DNA from 2 places in the Actinomyces wuliandei genome. Region 1 is predicted to be linked to the other one. Evidence: riboswitches for the same ligand, from Rfam matches in the RefSeq annotation. Region 1 holds a riboswitch; the other holds the start of a gene.
The links. A riboswitch is a leader RNA that binds a small molecule or an ion and turns the genes downstream of it on or off. The one in region 1 is predicted to bind S-adenosylmethionine.

Region 1 (8,702 bases):
TCCTTTCACGGGGGTCTCAGGTCCGGCGGCTGCCTCCGGGCTCCTCCCCGGACGGCAGCCGCCTGCCACCAGCCGACGGTGCCGGGGTGGCGCTCTCGCCGACGCGTGGCCAGTGCTGGCTCAGTACCGGGTCAGTACCGTGAGCGCATGACGCGCTTGGACAGGGCCGTCAGGTCGTCGATCTTGGAGCTCCAGTGCCGGACGCCGCCGTCGTCCTTGAGGGCGGCGGCCTGACGGAGCATGTTGTTGTACAGGGTGAGCAGCCCGCTGTAGGCGGGACCGAACTGCTCGTGCAGGGCCATGGAGGCCTCGTAGTGGGCGACAGCAGCCTCGGCGTCCCCCAGCTCGGCGCAGGCGGCACCCAGCTCGTTGAGGACAGTGACGCGCTGGTCAGTCCCGCTGGTGCCGGCCGGGCCCTTGCCCGGGCCGGTGCCGACTGCCTGGCCTGGCCCTGTCGGCTCCTGGTCCTGCCCCCTCGGCTCCTGGGACAGGGCGCTTGTCTCCTGTGCTGGGGCGGGTCCCGCCCCACCCAGCGCCTCCAGCTGGTCGGTCAGCGAGGCAATGGTGGCCCGCAGCTCGGCCTCGCGCTGTGGCGGGACTGGCGGTGACGGCGACGGGGCTGCTGCGGCACCGCCGGTACCGGCGGCACCGCCTTCCTCACCGGGCGTCGCGACCCCGTGCTCCTCCAGGGGCACACGACCCTTGCGGTCCCCGCGCCCCCACGACCTCTTTCCCAGTCTCTTTCCCAGTCCCATGGTCTCCTCCTCTCAGAAGGCCCGCATGACCGGGCCGATGACGTAGGCGAAGACCAGCCCCGCCATGATGGTGTCGACGTCGGTGGCGGACAGGTTGGGGAAGCCCAGGTTGAGGAAGGTGGTCACCAGGAGGGCGGGGAGCAGGGTGATGAACAGCCCGTGGACGATCCCGCCCACCAGCGCCCCCCTCCTGCCTCCCACCGCGTTGCCGAAGATCCCCGCCGTGCCTCCGGCGAAGAAGTTGGTGAGCATGCCCGGCACGATGACGGCGAAGCCGAGGGCGGGCAGGGCGAGCATGGCGATGACGGTGCCGACGGTCGTGGTGATGAAGCCGACGACGACGGCGTTGGGCGCGTAGGGGAACAGGACCGGGCAGTCCAGGGCCGGCTTGGAGTCGGGCACCAGCCTCATGGAGATGCCCCGGAAGGCGGGGACGATCTCTCCCAGCAGGAGGCGCACGCCGGCCATGAGGATGTAGACGCCGACCACGAACTGCACCGCCTGGATGAAGGCGTGCACCATGTGGTTCATGTCCCCGGTCTGTCCGGCCACGGGACCCGCGCCGGCGAAGGCGGCGGTGACGAGGTACAGCGGTACCATGACCACCGCCAGGGACATGTAGGTGTCCTGGAGGAACTCCAGGGAGCGGGGCAGCGTGACCTCCTCGGTGGAGGGCTGCCTGTCCGTGCCCCGCCTGCGCACCAGCCAGGCCACCCCGGCCTCGACCAGGTAGCCGATGGTGCAGAAGTGCCCCAGGGCGATGGCGTCGTTGCCGGTGATCCGTCGCACGACCGGCTGGGCGGCGGCGGGCATACCCACCGCGAAGGCCCCGCCCACCAGGCTGGCGGCCGCGATGAGCCAGAAGCCGCGCAGCCCGGCGGTGTGCCCCAGGACCACGGTCATGGTGGCCATCCACAGCAGTGCCTGCCCGGTGAGGAAGATGTACTTCCACGGGGTGAGGCGGGCCAGGAGGATGTTGACCACAAAGATCCCCAGGAAGGCCAGGGCGATCTGGCCGCCCAGGTGGAGGTTGTTGGTGGCGTAGCCGTTGACCGCCTCAATGCTGGGCACCACACCGGTCATGTTGAAGGCTGCCTGGAACACGGTCCCGAAGTAGGTCAGGGTGTCCACCAGGATCGCCGAGCCGGCGGCCAGGACGTAGAAGCCCAGAAGGGTCTTGAAGGTGCCGACGACGGTGGCACCCACCCCCTTGCCCTGCAGGACCAGGCCGAGCATCGCGATGAGGGCGATGACGATCCCGGCCTGGGTCAAGATGTTGGAGATGACCCAGCCCAGGGCGCTCATGGCCGGGGCTCCTGGGTCGTGGAGGGCGGGGTGGCGGACGTGCTGGCCTCGGAGAGGACCGTTCCCGGCCCGGTACCCGGTGACCTGTGAGCGCCCTGGTCACGGCGGCCGTCCCGCAACGTTGTGACAAACGCTGTGACGACGGGGACGAGCCGGTCGCGGATCTCCTCCTTGTCCACGACGTTGTGAAGGAACACGAGGGTGATCGAGGGGTCGGGACCGTGCTTCTCGATCACAGGTCGGAAGTTCTCCGCCGAGACGATGATGTCGGCCTGGACACCGGGCAGGCCGGAGACTCCGTCGTGGTGGAGGTTGGCGGGCAGGTCGGCCTGGCGGAGGACCTCCTCGGCCTCCATCTGGCAGGCGAGGCTGGAGCCCAGGCCGGCCCCGCAGATGAAGTAGATGTCGGGCTTCCTGGGTGTGTCGGCCGTGCGGGCGGAACGTGCCATGTCAGGTACTCCTTTGTCGTTGGCTGCCGGTGGCTGTCGTTGCCGTGGTGGGTGAGCCGTGCCCGTGGCGGAGGGCCTGCTGGAGCTCGGTGACGGTTCTCGCTGCGACCAGGAGCCTCAGCCGTGTGACGTCGGTGACCAGGGACACGAACTGCTGCAGGGCTGCCAGGTGGGAGGCGCTGTCTACGGCTGCCAGGCAGAACACGAGGGACACCGGGTCGTTGTCCTCGTGGCCGAAGACCACAGGCTCGGACAGGGTGAGCAGGCTCATGGCCTGTCGGTGGACCTCGCCGTCGGGGCGGGCGTGGGCCAGGGCGGTGTGGGGGGCCAGGACGATGTAGGGGCCGTATGTCTCCACGGAGCGGATCATGGAGCGGACGTAGGCACGTGAGACGGAGCCGTCGGCCACCAGCGGCTCGGCGGCGAGCGTGATGGCCTGGCGCCAGCCACAGGCCCGCTGGCGGATGACGACACGGTCGTCGGTGATGAGGTCGGTCAGTGTGCTGTCCATGGCTTGGCTCCGTGACGCGGACAGGGGCCGTGCCCAGTAGCTGGCCGATGACTGTGCTCGGCTCCTGGCCCGCGTGGCTCGTGGTTGATGCACTGCGAGTATCCGCGCCCGCGTCTGAGGTGGGCCAGCACGTCTCCTTCCGCCTCAGGGCGCTCAGGCGGAAGGCGGGCGGGGGCGGCTGGCCCAGGGGCTGTCCTGGGGCGGCCGTGAGACCGCGGCCACTGCGCGTGGTCCTCCCGCTGCCGGGACTTTCTCACGAGCTCTGGTTGAATGTCGTGCATGAGTCGTTACCTTCGGGCACTGGGATGGGGCGTGGTCGGGCTCGCGGCAGCCGTGGCGCTGGTGAGCCTGCGTCCTCCTCTGACCATGCAGCCCCTTGTCGCCCAGGTCGTGGCACTGCGCACCTTCGTGACGCTCGGGTGGGGGCTCCCGGGCCTCCTCCTGCTGGTCGCTGCCCTCCTGCGGCGCAGGATGGCCCGGTCCCGCGCTGTGCCGACACCCTCCTCGTCCCGTGCCGGACTGCGCACCGGTGCCCTCGGGCTGGTCCTTGTCCTTGTCGCCCTCGCCCACGGAGGCGTCCTCCTGGGGCGCGGCATGTCCCTGCAACCCCTTGATACCTCGGACTCCCCCTCGGACAAGGCCGCCGTCACCGTCATGTCCCTCAACACTGAGCGGGAGGGCACACCCGTGCGAGACGTGGCCGAGGCTGCCCGGGCCGTGCAGGCCGACGTCGTCGTCCTGCCGGAGACGACAGCCGCCTACGGTGAGGAGCTGGCAGGGCTGCTGCGGGGCGCGGTCGGGGAGCTGACGGTCTACACCGCAGTCAGCCCGCCCTACGGGTGGAACGACGAGGACGGTGACGGCGCCGACGACGACTCAGGGGCGCAGCACGGCGTCGACCCGGTGCGTGCCACAACGGTCCTCGTCTCCGAGCGCCTGGGGGCCTACCGGCAGACGGAGGGAGCCTCGGGCGCGGGGCGTGGGATGGTCGTGCTGGAGCCTGTGGACGGGTCGGGGCCTGTCATCACCGGGGTGCACACCTACCCGCCGGTGCCGGGGCTCATGGGGGAGTGGAGGTCCTCGCTGACCACGGTAGCCGCCCTGTGCCAGGACCCGCCCGAGGGGCTGGTCATGGTCGGCGACTTCAACGCCACCCGCGACCACGCCCTGCTGCGTGACCTGCACGGCTGCACGAGCGCGGGGGAGCAGGCGGGCATCGGTGGCCTGGCGACCTGGCCCACCCACACCGGGACCAGGCTCCTGGGGGCGACCATTGACCATGTCCTCGTGGACACCTCCGCCTGGGCGGGGCAGTCAGGCGAGGTCCTCACGCTGCCCCAGACGGACCACCGGGCCGTTGTGGTCCGTCTGGGCGAGGCCTAGACAACGGTGTGGGACCACGGAGGCAGGGTCCTCCGTCGGGGAGCCCCGCAGCCTGGAGAGGCAGGTGGGCCAGGGCCGCCCGGGGCCTGCAGGGTGGAGGCAGCCGCCCGCCTGGGCGCGGCTCAGCGGATTGCGACCCAGGTCGAGGCCCTGGCTGACGCCCAGCCGCCCGCCTGGGCGCGGCTCAGCGCAGGTGCCGGGTCACCCACTCGGTACCCAGACGGGCCACCTCCGCCTGGGCCTCCTGCGGGTGGTCCTTGCGCACCTGCACCAGCTGGCTGCCGTCTTTCAGGAGGGGGAAGCCCTTCTGGGCGTCTGCTGCAGTGTCAGGCATCTCGTGGGTCAGCGCCCCGTAGATCATGAGGACCGGCCACGGGACCTCCGCCATGGTGATGTGGGGCTCCTGCATAGAGAAGTCGGCGAGGGTCTCCTTGCTCAGCACGTTCCACTGGCGCGGGTTCGGGTTGTCGTCCACCAGGCGGGTCAGGCCGTGGCGGGCGAGCTCGTCGAGCTGGTGGGGGGAGAAGACCTGCTCCCACAGGACTGACTGGGGGCCGACCACGGCCCCCACCAGGACGGCGGTGCGTACCTGCTCGGGCCGGGCCAGGAGGGCGGCGGTCGCGCCGAAGCCGTTGGCGTGGATGGCCTGGCGGGTGTAGCCGCGCTCGGCCAGCCAGCCGGACACCGCCCGCAGGTCCTCAGCCTCGTTGGCCAGGGTGATGACGTCGTCGTCGGACTCACCCAGTCCGGAGAAGTCGATGCTGAGGGTGGCCAGGCCTGCCTTCTGGTAGCTGGCCGAGACCAGGTCCAGGCGCCCCTGCTCCCCGTGGCGGTCCGCGAGGAAGTCGTGGGCCAGCAGCACCACGCCCTCCCGGCGGGCGGGCTCGCCCGGGCCGTCCTCGCCGACCTGCGGCGGGGTGCCGCCGGGGCGGACGAAGGACCCCACCAGGGTGACACCGCGCGGGGTGTCGATACGCACCATGCTCATGCCTACAAGCTTAGGCCAGAAGCTGGCGCGGGTCACCAGGTCGCGGAGGTCGTCCTGGGGAATTGCGCTTCCAGCGTGAGCCTGTGGCTGCTCTGGCGGGCTCAGGGCGGGGCGCGAGGGGTGGCTGCACATCTTGGGCTAGGTCGGGTGCGTGGCCGTGAGGCCACCATGCGGAAAGCGGGTGTGCTGATGCCTGAGGCGGCGGTGAAAGACGCTGAAGATGTGCAGCAAGACCTGCTGCGCACATCTTCGGTTGCCTGGAGCGCACCAGTGTGAGGCGGATCCGCGGAGTTCCTGCAAGGGTGCCGCGTTGCTACTGGCAAGTGGGCGCTGAAGATGTGCAGCACGCGTGGCAGCGGCGCTCCTGGCCGTGTCCTGGATACCGGACCTGGTGACGGCGCTGGCAGGGCTCGTCTACCCTTGGGCTGTTCCATCTAGAGTGGCTGAGAGACCTGGCTCCGTGACGCCGCAGCAACCCACTCCGGGTGCTTCCGCCAGGACCGATGGAGGACCGCACCATGGACCGATTGGACCGACTGGACCAGCATGACGCAGACCGGGCTCCCGTGACCGGGCCACCCCTACCCGCAGCGGGGTCTTTCGCGCCCGAGCGGGCTGCGTCCCCAGGTGCCGTCGGTGCCGCGCCGGCCCCGGCGGGGCTGCCCTCGTTGTCCCTGGAGCTCTTCCCTCCCCGCCCCGGCGTCCACGCCTCGCAGACGTGGGGGGCGCTGGACCGGCTGCTGGGGGTGCTCCCCGACTTCGTCTCGGTCACCTACCGGCCCACCTTCGCGCCCGACCCTGACGGCGGCCCGGGGGTGCGTGCGGTGCGGGAGCACAACCCGGCTGAGGACGTCGTCACCCACGTGCTGGCCACCAGCCGGGTGCCGCTCATGGCCCACCTCACGTGCATCGGCTACCGCAGGCGCGACGTGGTGGAGATCGTGCGCCTCTTCCTGGGCCTGGGGGTGCGCCGCTTCCTGGCGCTGCGGGGCGACCCTCCGCGCGGGACCAGGGCGAGCGACGTCCCCGGTGAGCTGCGCTACGCCAGCGACCTGGTACGCGTGATCCGCGAGGTCGAGGACGAGTACTTCGGTGACGGCGCCCGGCACCTGCAGGTGGCCGTGGCCGCCTACCCCGCCTGCGAGGACCTGGGGGCTGAGGTGGAGGTCCTGGCCGCCAAGCAGGAGGCGGGTGCCGACATGGCCATCACCCAGGTCTTCTACGACGCGCAGGACTACCTGTCGCTGTCGCGCGCCGCCTCCTACAGCGGGGTGACCATGCCGGTCCTTCCCGGCATCATCCCCCTGACCGACCTGCGCCGCCTGACCCGCCTGGAGTCGCTGACCGGCGTGCGGGTCCCGGCCGACCTGAGCGCCACCCTGAGCCGGGCCGAGGGTGCCCAGGCCGTGGCGGCGGGGATCGACGCCACCCTGCGCCTGGCCACCCAGGTGCTCGACGGCGGTGCCCCCGGCGTGCACCTCTACACCTTCAACCGGACCCGGCCCGCGCTCGACGTCGTCTCCCACCTGCGCCTGGGAGGGATCTTCCGGGGGCAGGAGCCCGACCTGGAGACCCAGCACGAGGTGGACCTGGCCTACCTCAACGCCACTCCCGGCGGGGACCGGCGCCCCTCTGCCTGGTAGGGAGGGGGCTGTTGGGTGGGCAGAGCCGGGTCGTGGGGACGACCGTGGGGGACGAGACGTATATGAGCGCAGACTGTCTCCCTGTCATAGAGACGGAACCGGGGCTGCCCGTCGGGGCTGCCCGAGGTAATGATGCTGCGGTGTTACCATGGAAGGGCGGTTGGCGCTCATGTCATGTCACTGAGGTGACAAGGAGGTGCTCATGTCCTCTGTCCTCCGGGCGGCCTCGTTGGTCGTGGCCGGCCTTGTTCTCGGTGCCTGTAGTGTGTTCCTGCTGTGCGTCGGGGCCGCTCTTGTCGTCCTTGTCGCTGACGTGCCGGTGTCGGTCCCGTGGGTGTACACGGCGTGGCCTACCGAGGTGAACGGCTTGCCGGTGTTGAACTTTGTCCCCCACGTCCGGGGTGCTGCCGGGCTGTCAGTCCTTGTCGCGGCTGCCTATGTCTACTACCGGGCCCGTGCGGCGCGCTTGCACTGATCCGCCCCGTCAGCTGACCGGTCACCCCTCCACCACTGTCCACTGTCCGGACGCGGCTCCGTGGTCGGCGCGGCTGGGGTAGGGTTGCCCGGTCCAGTTAGGTCCGGTCCGGACCTTCTATCCAGAGCGGCTGAGAGACGTGGCTCGGTGACGCCGCAGCAACCCGCCCCGGCAGGGTGCTTCCGCCACGACCGATGGAGAGGCGATGCTGCTCAGGCTACCCAGCACCGACGTCCCGGGTGCGCTCGCGCCGCGAACCACGCCTGCCCCCGGTGACCGAATGCCCGGGGCGGCGAGGACCTGACGCCGCCGCGCCCGGACGCCCGGAACCAGGAGAGCAGCCCCAGCAGTGCCGAACAGTGGCAGGCAGCACTGAGACAGTGCTGCTGACCCGCCCTGAGCACTGCGCTGGTCGGCTCTGCGCACCGGCTCCCTGGAGACCGCTCCCGGCGACTCCCGGGGAGGCACACCTGCCGACGCGCTTCCCGCGCCGCCCCTGCCCCGGGCCGCTGTCCTCGTCGCCTGCCCGCTACCGGGCGCCGCCCACCGCATCCTCGTTCGTACCCCGCCCCGCAAGGAGACCCTCATGAGCGCCTCTGCTACCCAGCCCACCGCACCCGCCCCGCTGCCTGCGGCTACTGTCCTCGGCTACCCACGCATCGGCCCCGACCGCGAGCTCAAGCGCGCCGTGGAGTCCTACTGGAAGGGGACTGCCACCGCTGCGGACCTGCGTGAGGCCACCGCCAGCCTGCGCCAGGCCACCCGCACCCGCCTGGCCGCCCTGGGCCTGGACGCCCCCTCCGCCGTCCCGGCCGACTCCACCCTCTACGACCAGGTCCTCGACGTCACCGCCGCCCTGGGTGCGGTCCCCGCCCGCTTCCGCGACCTGCGCGACGAGCACGGCGGCCTGGACCTGGACGGCTACTTCACACTGGCTCGTGGGGAGGGAGACCGACCCGCCCTGGAGATGACCAAGTGGCTGGACTCCAACTACCACTACCTGGTCCCCGAGATCGACCAGGACACCCCCATTCGCTATGTCGGCTCGGCTGCCGCTGGCACGACCGGCCTCGCCGACCAGGTGCGTGAGGCCGTGGCCGCAGGCACCCTCCCGCGCCCGGTCGTCGTCGGCCCGGTCACCTACCTGCTGCTGGCCAAGCCCAGTGACGACGCCGCCCCCGGCTTCACCCCCC
Region 2 (8,702 bases), 500 kb from region 1:
TGGACACACCAATGGCACGCACCTTGCCTGCCTCCAGGGCCTTCTCCATGGCGCGGTAGGTGCCGTAGTAGTCGCCAAAGGGCTGGTGGACCAGGAGCAGGTCGATGTAGTCGGTCCCCAGACGACGCAGGGAACCCTCGATGGAACGGGCGGCCCGCTCCTCCCCGGCGTTGGAGATCCACACCTTGGTGGTCAGGAAGACCTCCTCGCGCGGCAGGCCGGAGGCGGCCACGGCCGCCCCCACACCAGCCTCGTTGCGGTAGGCCTGGGCGGTGTCGATGTGGCGGTAGCCAACTTCCAGGGCATCGCGCACCGCCTGCTCCGTCTCCTCCGGCGGGGTCAGGAAGACGCCGTAGCCGATCTGCGGGATAGTGACGCCGTTGTTGAGAATGATGTCCGGAATGGTCTGGGTGGTCATGGCAGTCCTCCGTGGTCCTCTGGCAGCTCCCGGTGGAGCCGTCAACGTCCCTGCGCGCACCCCCGGGAGCCTCACATCACCAGAGGCCACATCGCCCCGGAGTGTCGCCCCGGAGTGCCCGCAGGTGACTCCTTCACCGTACTGGCGCCACCGCAGTGGGTGGCGCACTCCGGCCCAGGCTGCGCCAGCCGCGTACCTCCCGGCGCGCCACCTTGTGCAGCGGACCAGAAGTTCAGCCGAGCGCAACGGCTCTACGCTCCTACGGTGGCGCGGAGCCGGGCGATGGTACGGGTGAAGACTGTCGGGTCGTCCTGGGCGTGAGCCAGGATGAGCGCACCCTGAATGCTGACGATAATCTGCTCGGCGTAGTCATCGCCATCGTCACCGGAGTAGCCCAGGCTGAGCAGTGCCGCGCTGAGCACAGAGCGCCACCTGGCGAAGTAGTCTGAAAGGGCTGCGGAGAGCCCCTCCAGCCCTGGTTCGAGGCCGATACGGCCTATGAGGCAGAGCCGCCGGCCTGAGTCGAAATAGGTACTCACAGCGTCGAACATTGCTCCCAGGCCGGGACGCGGGTCTTCCAAGGGCGAGAAGATGTGCCGCTCGAACCAGTCGTTGACGTCGGCGACGACCTCGGTGAGCATCTGCTGCTTGCCGCCGGGAAACAGGTGGTAGAGGCTTCCTTTTCCCAGCCCTGTTGCCTCACTGATCTCCGGCAGTGAGGTCGCCGCGAATCCTCGTTCGCGGAACAGCTCTGCCAGCTGCGCCCGTACCCGCATCCGATCTGCCACGGCCTCACACTCTGCCATGCGTCGTCGTCGGCGCGGCAGTCGCGGCAGTCACTGCCACGCGAGTCGGGCAGACGGTTCCCGTGAGGCGGTGAAAGACCAAGCCGACCACCACGATGGCGACCGCACCCAGGAGGACAGGCGAGAAGAGCCAGCCCCATGCACAAGGCTTCGCACCCACATCACACCACGCTTCTCCAAACCAGGCTCCTCCAGACTGTCTTGTACCGACCAGTACAGACAAGCCTAGCGGACTTGTACCGATCAGTACAAGCCTGGAGGTGGACCGTCCATCGTGGCGCGCAGTCACCACCGTCCTCCCAGGTGCCCCGGTACTGCCAGGTCTTCTGAGACGACACGCACGACTCGTGACACCCCGTGAGGTACGAGCCTCCTGGGGTACCAGCCGCACATCTTGGGATGCCACGCAGCCTGCACACTCATACCTGATCCGCATCATTTCAGCATTTCTTGGCGCGACACAGTACACGCCCAGGTGGAGGACGTAGTGAAGATGTGCAGCATCCTCGCTGTGCCGGCCCAGCACCCTCGCAGCAGCACTTGCCAGGCCTGACACAGGCCGGGACCGTACCCTGGTCCCATGCGCCTGCTCGTTGCCGACCACCCGCTCATCAACCACAAGCTCTCTGTCCTGCGTAGCGCCAGGACGCCCTCGGCGGTCTTCCGCCCATTGGTAGACGAGCTCGTGACCCTCCTGGCCTACGAGGCCACACGGGAGGTGCGCACCGAGCAGGTGGACATCACCACCCCCGTGGCCGTGGCCCACTGCCGCCGCCTGGCCGACCCCCGCCCTATCGTGGTGCCGATCCTGCGCGCCGGCCTGGGCATGCTGGAGGGCATGACCCGGTTGCTGCCCACAGCCGAGGTCGGGTTCCTGGGCATGAAGCGCGACGACGACACCCTTGAGGTCGAGACCTACGCCAACCGCCTGCCCGAGGACCTGTCGGGACGCCAGTGCTTCGTCATCGACCCGATGCTCGCCACCGGGCACACCCTGGTCGCAGCCATCGACTACCTGCTGGAGCGCGGCGCCCGCGATGTCACCGCCATCTGCCTCATCGCCGCCCCCGAGGGCGTGTCCACCCTGGAGGCGGCGGTCGGCCAGCGCGCCAACGTCACCGTGGTGACCGCAGCCGTGGACGACAGCCTCAACGAGCACGCCTACATCGTGCCGGGCCTGGGCGACGCCGGAGACCGCCTCTACGGGATCGTGGACTAGGTCCGGCCAACGCTTTCCCGCAGGGCGCGGACGGCTACAAGACTACTCCGAACAGGACGAACGCCGCCTGAGACCGCAGCTCGCCGTTGTTCGCAACGACGGCAACCACGGATGAGCAAGCGGCTCTTATGGTGCCGCTGGTCAACGAGGTCCAGCCCAGCAGGCTCAGGAGAGAGCATGCAAAAGCAATTCTCGACCGAGTGCGGGGGGACGGCCCCATGCCCAGGGCACGCGCCTCATACGCGAGCCCCCGCTCTTCCTGCCACGGTGGCAGCAGGGTCCCTCGGCTCCTCCACGACCCCACCATCTCACGGGACCTCAGGAGTGCCAGGACCACGACGCCCGACTCCCCGGCCACGGGCCGGAGACTCTGCCCCGTCTCCCACGAGCGACACCTGTACGCAGCCGCACCTCCCTGCCCGGGAGGGCCGCACCGTTCCAGTCGAGACGGAGGCGATGAAGCGGGACGCACCTCCCTGCCCGGGAGGGCCGCACGCCAGCCAGGGGAGCAAGAGCAGCAGCAAGGCACGTGCCCTCTGCCCGGGAGGGCCGCACAGCGACCGCTCCCCGGCAGAGGGCACCGGAGCCCGGCCCACGGGCAGCAGCCCGTGGCGGCCCGGCCCCCACGCAGCTGAAGCCTCCTGGAACCCTCTCAGAAGGCGGGCAGCACGGAGCCGTCGCTCCAGTTCTCCTCAATGAAGGCGCGCACGTCATCGTGGTTAAGGAGCTCGGCGAGCTTCTGGAGGCTCGGCTCCTCCCGGTCCCCAGCACGCACGACGAGCTGGTTGACGTGCGGGCTGCCCTCGGCCGTCTCCAGGAGCAGCGAGTCCTCGTTAGGGCTCAGGCCCGCGTCGATCGCGTAGTTGCCGTTGATGACCGCAGCGGCGGCGTCAGGCATCGAGGCGGCCGTCTGCGCCCCGTCCACGGTCTCGAACTCGAAGTTCTTCGGGTTGGAGGTGACGTCGTTGACGCCGGGCATCTCGACGGAGTCGTCCAGCTCGATGAGCCCGTTGTCGGCCAGCAGCTGCAGCCCGCGGGCTGTGTTGGCAGGGTCGCTGTTGAGCAGGATGAGCCCTCCCTCGGGGAGGTCGTCCACCGAGGTGTGCTCAGAGGAGTACAGGCCCAGGGGCTCGATGTGGACGTCGGCGATACTGACGAAGTCGTACCCCTTCTCGTCAATCTGCTGCTCCAGGAAGTTGGGGGTCTGGTAGAAGTTGGCGGCCAGGTCGCCATCGTTGAGGGAGGTGTTCGGCGTCTGGTAGTCGTTGATCTCCACGATGTCCAGGCTGATGCCACTGCCCTCCACCAGGTTGTCCTGGACGTACTGCAGGATCTGCACGTGGGGGACGGGCGTGGCCCCGACCGAGATGACGACGTCGTCGCCCTGCTCCTCGGTACCGGGGACCGGCCCCGAGCTGCTGCCGCAGGCGGCCAGGGTCGCCCCGACAGCCACGACGAGCCCGGTGGAGAAGGCACGACGGGTCAGGCCGGGCGACGTGTCCGGAGCCGTCCCCACGCGGCGCCCGGGGGAGACAGGAGAAATGGAAGACATGTGAGAGGTCCTTTCGGGTGCGAGCCGTGGGTCCCAGGCCGACAAGGCCCTGGCCACGGCAGCTGCAGGGTGTCAGGTAGGCAGTCGCCCGCACAGGCCGACCGCCGCCGAGGTCGGGTGCCGTACCGGGGTGCCGGGCGGTCACTGCCGTGAGTGGGGCGTCAGCCCCCGGCAGCGGCCCAGGCCCCAGACGGCTCGCCGTTCCTCCGGCTGGTGGTTCCTCAGCGGTGGTCCACCAGCCGGCTGAGCATGTCGCCAACCAGCTGGATGGCAGCGACGATCAGCAGGATCAGGACGACGGAGACGACCATGACGTCGGACATGCTGCGGTTGTAGCCGTACTGGATGGCAAGGTCCCCCAGCCCCCCGCCCCCGATGGTGCCCGCCATGGCGGTGTAGCCCAGGAGGGCGATCAGGGTCACCGTGGCCGACTGGATGAGGGTGGGCAGCGCCTCTCGGACCAGCACCCCCCAGGTGATCTGGGTCCCGGAGGCCCCCATCATGAGAGCCGCCTCAACCTTGCCGTGGTCCACGTTGTTGACCGCCGTCTCCACCAGGCGCGCGTAGAAGGGGATCGCCCCGATGGTCAGCGGGACGCAGACGGCCTGCCAGCCCAGGGAGGTGCCCACGATCAGCCGCGTCAGGGAGGCGATAGCGACCATGAGGATGATGAAGGGCATGGAGCGCCCGACGTTGACCACGAAGGAGAGGACCTCGTAGAGAGGACGGTTGCGGTGCTGGCCACGCGTGCCCGTCGTCACCAGCGCCAGTCCCAGGAGCAGCCCCAGGACGACTGTCAGGAACCCTGAGACAAGGGTCATCTGCATCGTCTCGGTGACCGCACTGAGGAGCCTGCGCTCGAACACCGGGTTGTTCTGCCACGTCTGGTCCTGTCTGCTGGCGGCCAGGACCGCAGGGCCCAGCACACCCAGGGCCGCCTGCGTGGAGCCGTGCGCGGCAGCAGAGACACCCACAAGAAGACTCACGCTCGTACCTCCGCAGTAATACCGGCCTGGCGCAACGCGGTGACACAGCGCGACGCCTGGGCAGCGGGAACGGTCACGGCCAGACGGCCGATCTGGGCCGCGCCGACCGTCTCAAAGACCCCGGAGGCGATGTCCCCGCCCAGCTCGGCGACCATCGACATCAGGGCGACCGCCGCCGGCTCGCCCGGGTGCGCCGTGACGCACACGTCAAGGACCGCGTCCCCGGAGGCGCGAGCAGCCTCAGGGACGGCGGGGAGAGGAACCACCTCACGGGAGAGCCGGGAGGATGTGTCCAGCACGACGTCCTCCAGGCGGCCGCCCTCCACGACCCGGCCCGCCTCCAGCAGGCTCACCGCGTCACAGACCTGGCGGACCACGCTCATCTCGTGGGTGATGATGATGACGGTCAGGCCCAGGGCGTCACGCACGTCCCTGATGAGCCCCAGGATAGAGCGCGTGGTCTCCGGGTCCAGGGCGGAGGTGGGCTCGTCGCACAGCAGGACGTCGGGGTCGTCGGCCAGCGCCCGGGCGATACCGACGCGTTGCTTCTGGCCGCCGGAGAGCTGAGCCGGGTAGGAGGCACCCCGGTCAGCCAGCCCCACGAGCTCAAGCATGCGCTCAACAGTCTGGCGGCGCTGCCCCCTGGGCACACCCGCCAGGGCCAGGGGGTAGGCGATGTTCTGCGCCGTGGTGCGCTGGTCCAGGAGGTTGGCGTGCTGGAAAACCATCCCGATGCGACGGCGGGCCTCACGCAGCTGGCGGGCGGACAGGGAGGTCATGTCCTGCCCGGCGACACGGATACGTCCCTCAGTGGGACGCTCCAAGGAGGTCAGGCAGCGCACCAGCGTGGACTTGCCCGCCCCGGAGGTCCCGACGATGCCGTGGATGGTCCCGGGGGCGACGTCGAGGCTCAGCCCGTCCAGGGCACGCACCTCCACCCCTGCACGCAGGCGGTAGACCTTGCGGACGTCCTTCAGCGAGATCATCGGGTCGGGCGACGCCGGGGCGTCCTCCCCGGGGGTTGAAGACACAGAGGACAGGGACGCACCTGCAGCCTCCCGGGGGCCGGGGGCTGTCTGCCCACCACGCCTCCCAGCCTGGCTGGAGCCACCAGACCCCTTCCGGTGGGCTGACCTGTCGTCCGGGGGGCTCACAGCTGGTCCGCTCACTACCTACCTCCATCGGTCCTGGCGGAAGCACCCGCACCGCGAAGGGGGTTGCTGCAACGTCAGCGAGCCAGGTCTCTCGGCTGCTCTGGATGGTCGGTCATACGTTACGCACCCCGGACCCCGAGGGCAAGCTGACACCCTCAGGGCTCCCGCACCCATGCCACGGCGCACACGTCCGCCCCACGACCAGGCTGCGCCCTCCCCGCCTGGGCACTGCACGTCCGGCCTCTACGGCAGGGTGTGGCTCCTCGGCGGCGCCCTCCCCGCCTGGGCACTGCCGTGCGCAGAACCAGACGCCTGGCCCTCCCTGCCACTCGACCCTCCCCAGGCGGCCGCTGCCCTGCGCCCGCCCGCAGAAGGACATCCCGCAAGCGGGCACACCCCCCGCGACGCCTCCGCACGTCGAGGACTGTGCTTGGATCACGCTATGAGTCCCGAACCGTCCTCGTCCGCCGCCGACTCCCTCGCTGAGAGTGTCACACCTGACATCCTGGGAGACCCGTGGGTGGCCCGGCGCGTCCCTGTCCAGGAGTCACCCCGGAAGGCGCCCGGCGCCCACCACGCCGTCCTGGTCCACCAGCACCAGGCCGGGCAGGAGGGCGCGCCGCGACACGCCAAGGCCGTGCTCTACATCCACGGCCACAGCGACTACTTCTTCCAGACCCACCTGGCCCAGACCTACCTGGAGGCGGGCTACGAGTTCTACGCCCTTGAGCTGCGCTCCTGCGCCCGGGCCGGGGCCGGGCACCCACACCCCCACAGCGTGCGCGACCTCCGCGTCCACGACGAGGAGATCGCCAGGGCGCTGCACATCATCCGCTCCGAGCACAGGCACGACACCGTGGTCCTCAACGGGCACTCCACCGGTGGCCTGCAGGCAGTCATCTGGGCGGCCGACCACCCGGCCACAGTGCAGGCCGTGGTCCTCAACTCGCCCTGGCTGGACCTCCAGGCCTCCGCGTTCATGCGCTCCTACGGAACCGCCTTCGTGGACCTCCTGTCCCGTCACGACCCCGACCGGGTCATCCCCGACCCCCGCAGCGCGGGGTACGGGCCCGGCGCCGTCGACATCTACGTACGTGCTCTGCACCAGCGCTGGGAGGGAACCTGGGACTGGGACCTGGCCCTCAAGCCAGCAGTGTCCTTCCCGGCACGCGCCGGCTTCCTGACAGCGGTCCGCCGTCTGCACCGCGAGGTACACCACGGCCCGGGCATCCAGGAGCCTGTCCTGCTGTGCTGCTCGACGACCACCGGGCGGATACCACCGACGGTCGAGGAGGCCCAGCGCAGCGACATCGTGCTGTCAGTGGAGCAGATGCTGGCACGCGCACCCTTCCTGGGACCGGACGTGACGGTCTGCCAGATCCCCGAGGGAGTCCACGACCTGGCGCTGTCCCGGCCCGCCGCCCGGGCACAGTACCTGGCCTCCGTCACCGAGTGGCTGCACGCCCGGCTGGGCTGAGCGCCCGGCAGCCTCAGGTCCAGGACCGCAGCCGTGCAGCCAGCCCGTCGCTGACACGCTCAACCACCTGGAGAGTGTCGGCAAAGTCCTCCACGGACCCGTACCAGGGATCAGGAAGGTCCGGTACCACCTCCGGGACCGCGGCGGTACCGGGTACCGGCGACGCGCCCGAGTGGTCAAGCGACACCTCAGGATCCAACGCCCGGTACATCATCACACGCGAGAGGTCGGCGCCCAGGCGCTCACCCCGGCGCCGCAGCTCACGCCAGTGGTGGGCGGTCATGGCCAGGAGGAGGTCGCTGCCTGTGATCTCAGCGTCGCTGATGCGGCGGGCACGGTGGGTCGCGATGGCCTCGGAGGCCTCCGGGCTGGTGTAGCCCGCCTCGGTCAGCACGCGCCGCGCCCGGGGGTCAATAGGGTTGCCGCGCTCCTCGTCGGAGATGCCTGCCGACAGGAGCACGACACTGGTCCCGGCCACGGGTGCCCGCCACGAGTCAGTGTGCGGGGAGGCGGCCGACCGGGACGGGCCCGGTCGGCCGGAGCCAGGCAACCGGTCGGAGGGGGCGGGCAGGGCCGCGCCTCCGCCACCCGGCCCCTTGGCCACCCCTACTGCAGCGAGGCGGTCGCACAGCACCACCCTTGCCATGGCGGAACGGCAGATATTGCCGGTGCAGACCAGCATGACCTGGTACAGGCCGTCAGTCTGGGGTGGCGGAAGGGCAACAGGTGTGCTTGAGACAGTCATGACTTCATTGTCTCCCGTGCCCTTATGTCTGCCGGTCGTCGCCTGGCCAACCTCCCTGCTGCACATCTTCGGCCGCCCCAGGACCCGCAAGGAGTGTACCAGTCGCAGACTTCCGGGCCTCCTGGCCCCACTCGTGGTCTGATGATGTGCAGCGAGGAAGCTGCTGCACATCATCAGACCACGTCGCGACGTCTCCGGTAGCACGGACCGCAGGACTGCAAGGCTGTCTGCCACCAGCCCCAGGGCTGAGGCTGCGAAGATGTGCAACACAGGGGAGAGAACGGAGGTATCCACAGACGCTTAGAACAATTTGAAACACGATCAAATCGTCTTAAACACTATGAA

Region 2: another riboswitch for S-adenosylmethionine. It lies ahead of CWS50_RS12245 (methionine ABC transporter ATP-binding protein); the one in region 1 lies ahead of CWS50_RS01455 (methylenetetrahydrofolate reductase).

Annotation. Positions count from the first base shown of each region.
Region 1 covers NZ_CP025227.1:340,029-348,730, forward strand. The annotation lists gene CWS50_RS01425 (tetratricopeptide repeat protein) at 132-755, opposite strand; gene CWS50_RS01430 (PTS ascorbate transporter subunit IIC) at 768-2,060, opposite strand; gene CWS50_RS01435 (PTS sugar transporter subunit IIB) at 2,057-2,509, opposite strand; gene CWS50_RS01440 (PTS sugar transporter subunit IIA) at 2,511-3,020, opposite strand; gene CWS50_RS01445 (endonuclease/exonuclease/phosphatase family protein) at 3,300-4,403, shown strand; gene CWS50_RS01450 (alpha/beta fold hydrolase) at 4,588-5,391, opposite strand; SAM riboswitch class I at 5,819-5,901, shown strand; gene CWS50_RS01455 (methylenetetrahydrofolate reductase) at 5,910-7,034, shown strand; gene CWS50_RS01460 (hypothetical protein) at 7,237-7,509, shown strand; SAM riboswitch class I at 7,624-7,710, shown strand; gene metE (5-methyltetrahydropteroyltriglutamate--homocysteine S-methyltransferase) at 8,096-8,702, shown strand, end outside.
Region 2 covers NZ_CP025227.1:2,948,799-2,957,500, forward strand. The annotation lists gene CWS50_RS12220 (aldo/keto reductase) at 1-418, opposite strand, end outside; gene CWS50_RS12225 (TetR/AcrR family transcriptional regulator) at 670-1,224, opposite strand; gene upp (uracil phosphoribosyltransferase) at 1,805-2,443, shown strand; gene CWS50_RS12235 (MetQ/NlpA family ABC transporter substrate-binding protein) at 3,096-3,995, opposite strand; gene CWS50_RS12240 (methionine ABC transporter permease) at 4,217-4,861, opposite strand; gene CWS50_RS12245 (methionine ABC transporter ATP-binding protein) at 4,978-5,967, opposite strand; SAM riboswitch class I at 6,157-6,246, opposite strand; gene CWS50_RS12250 (alpha/beta hydrolase) at 6,578-7,612, shown strand; gene CWS50_RS12255 (arsenate reductase/protein-tyrosine-phosphatase family protein) at 7,626-8,291, opposite strand.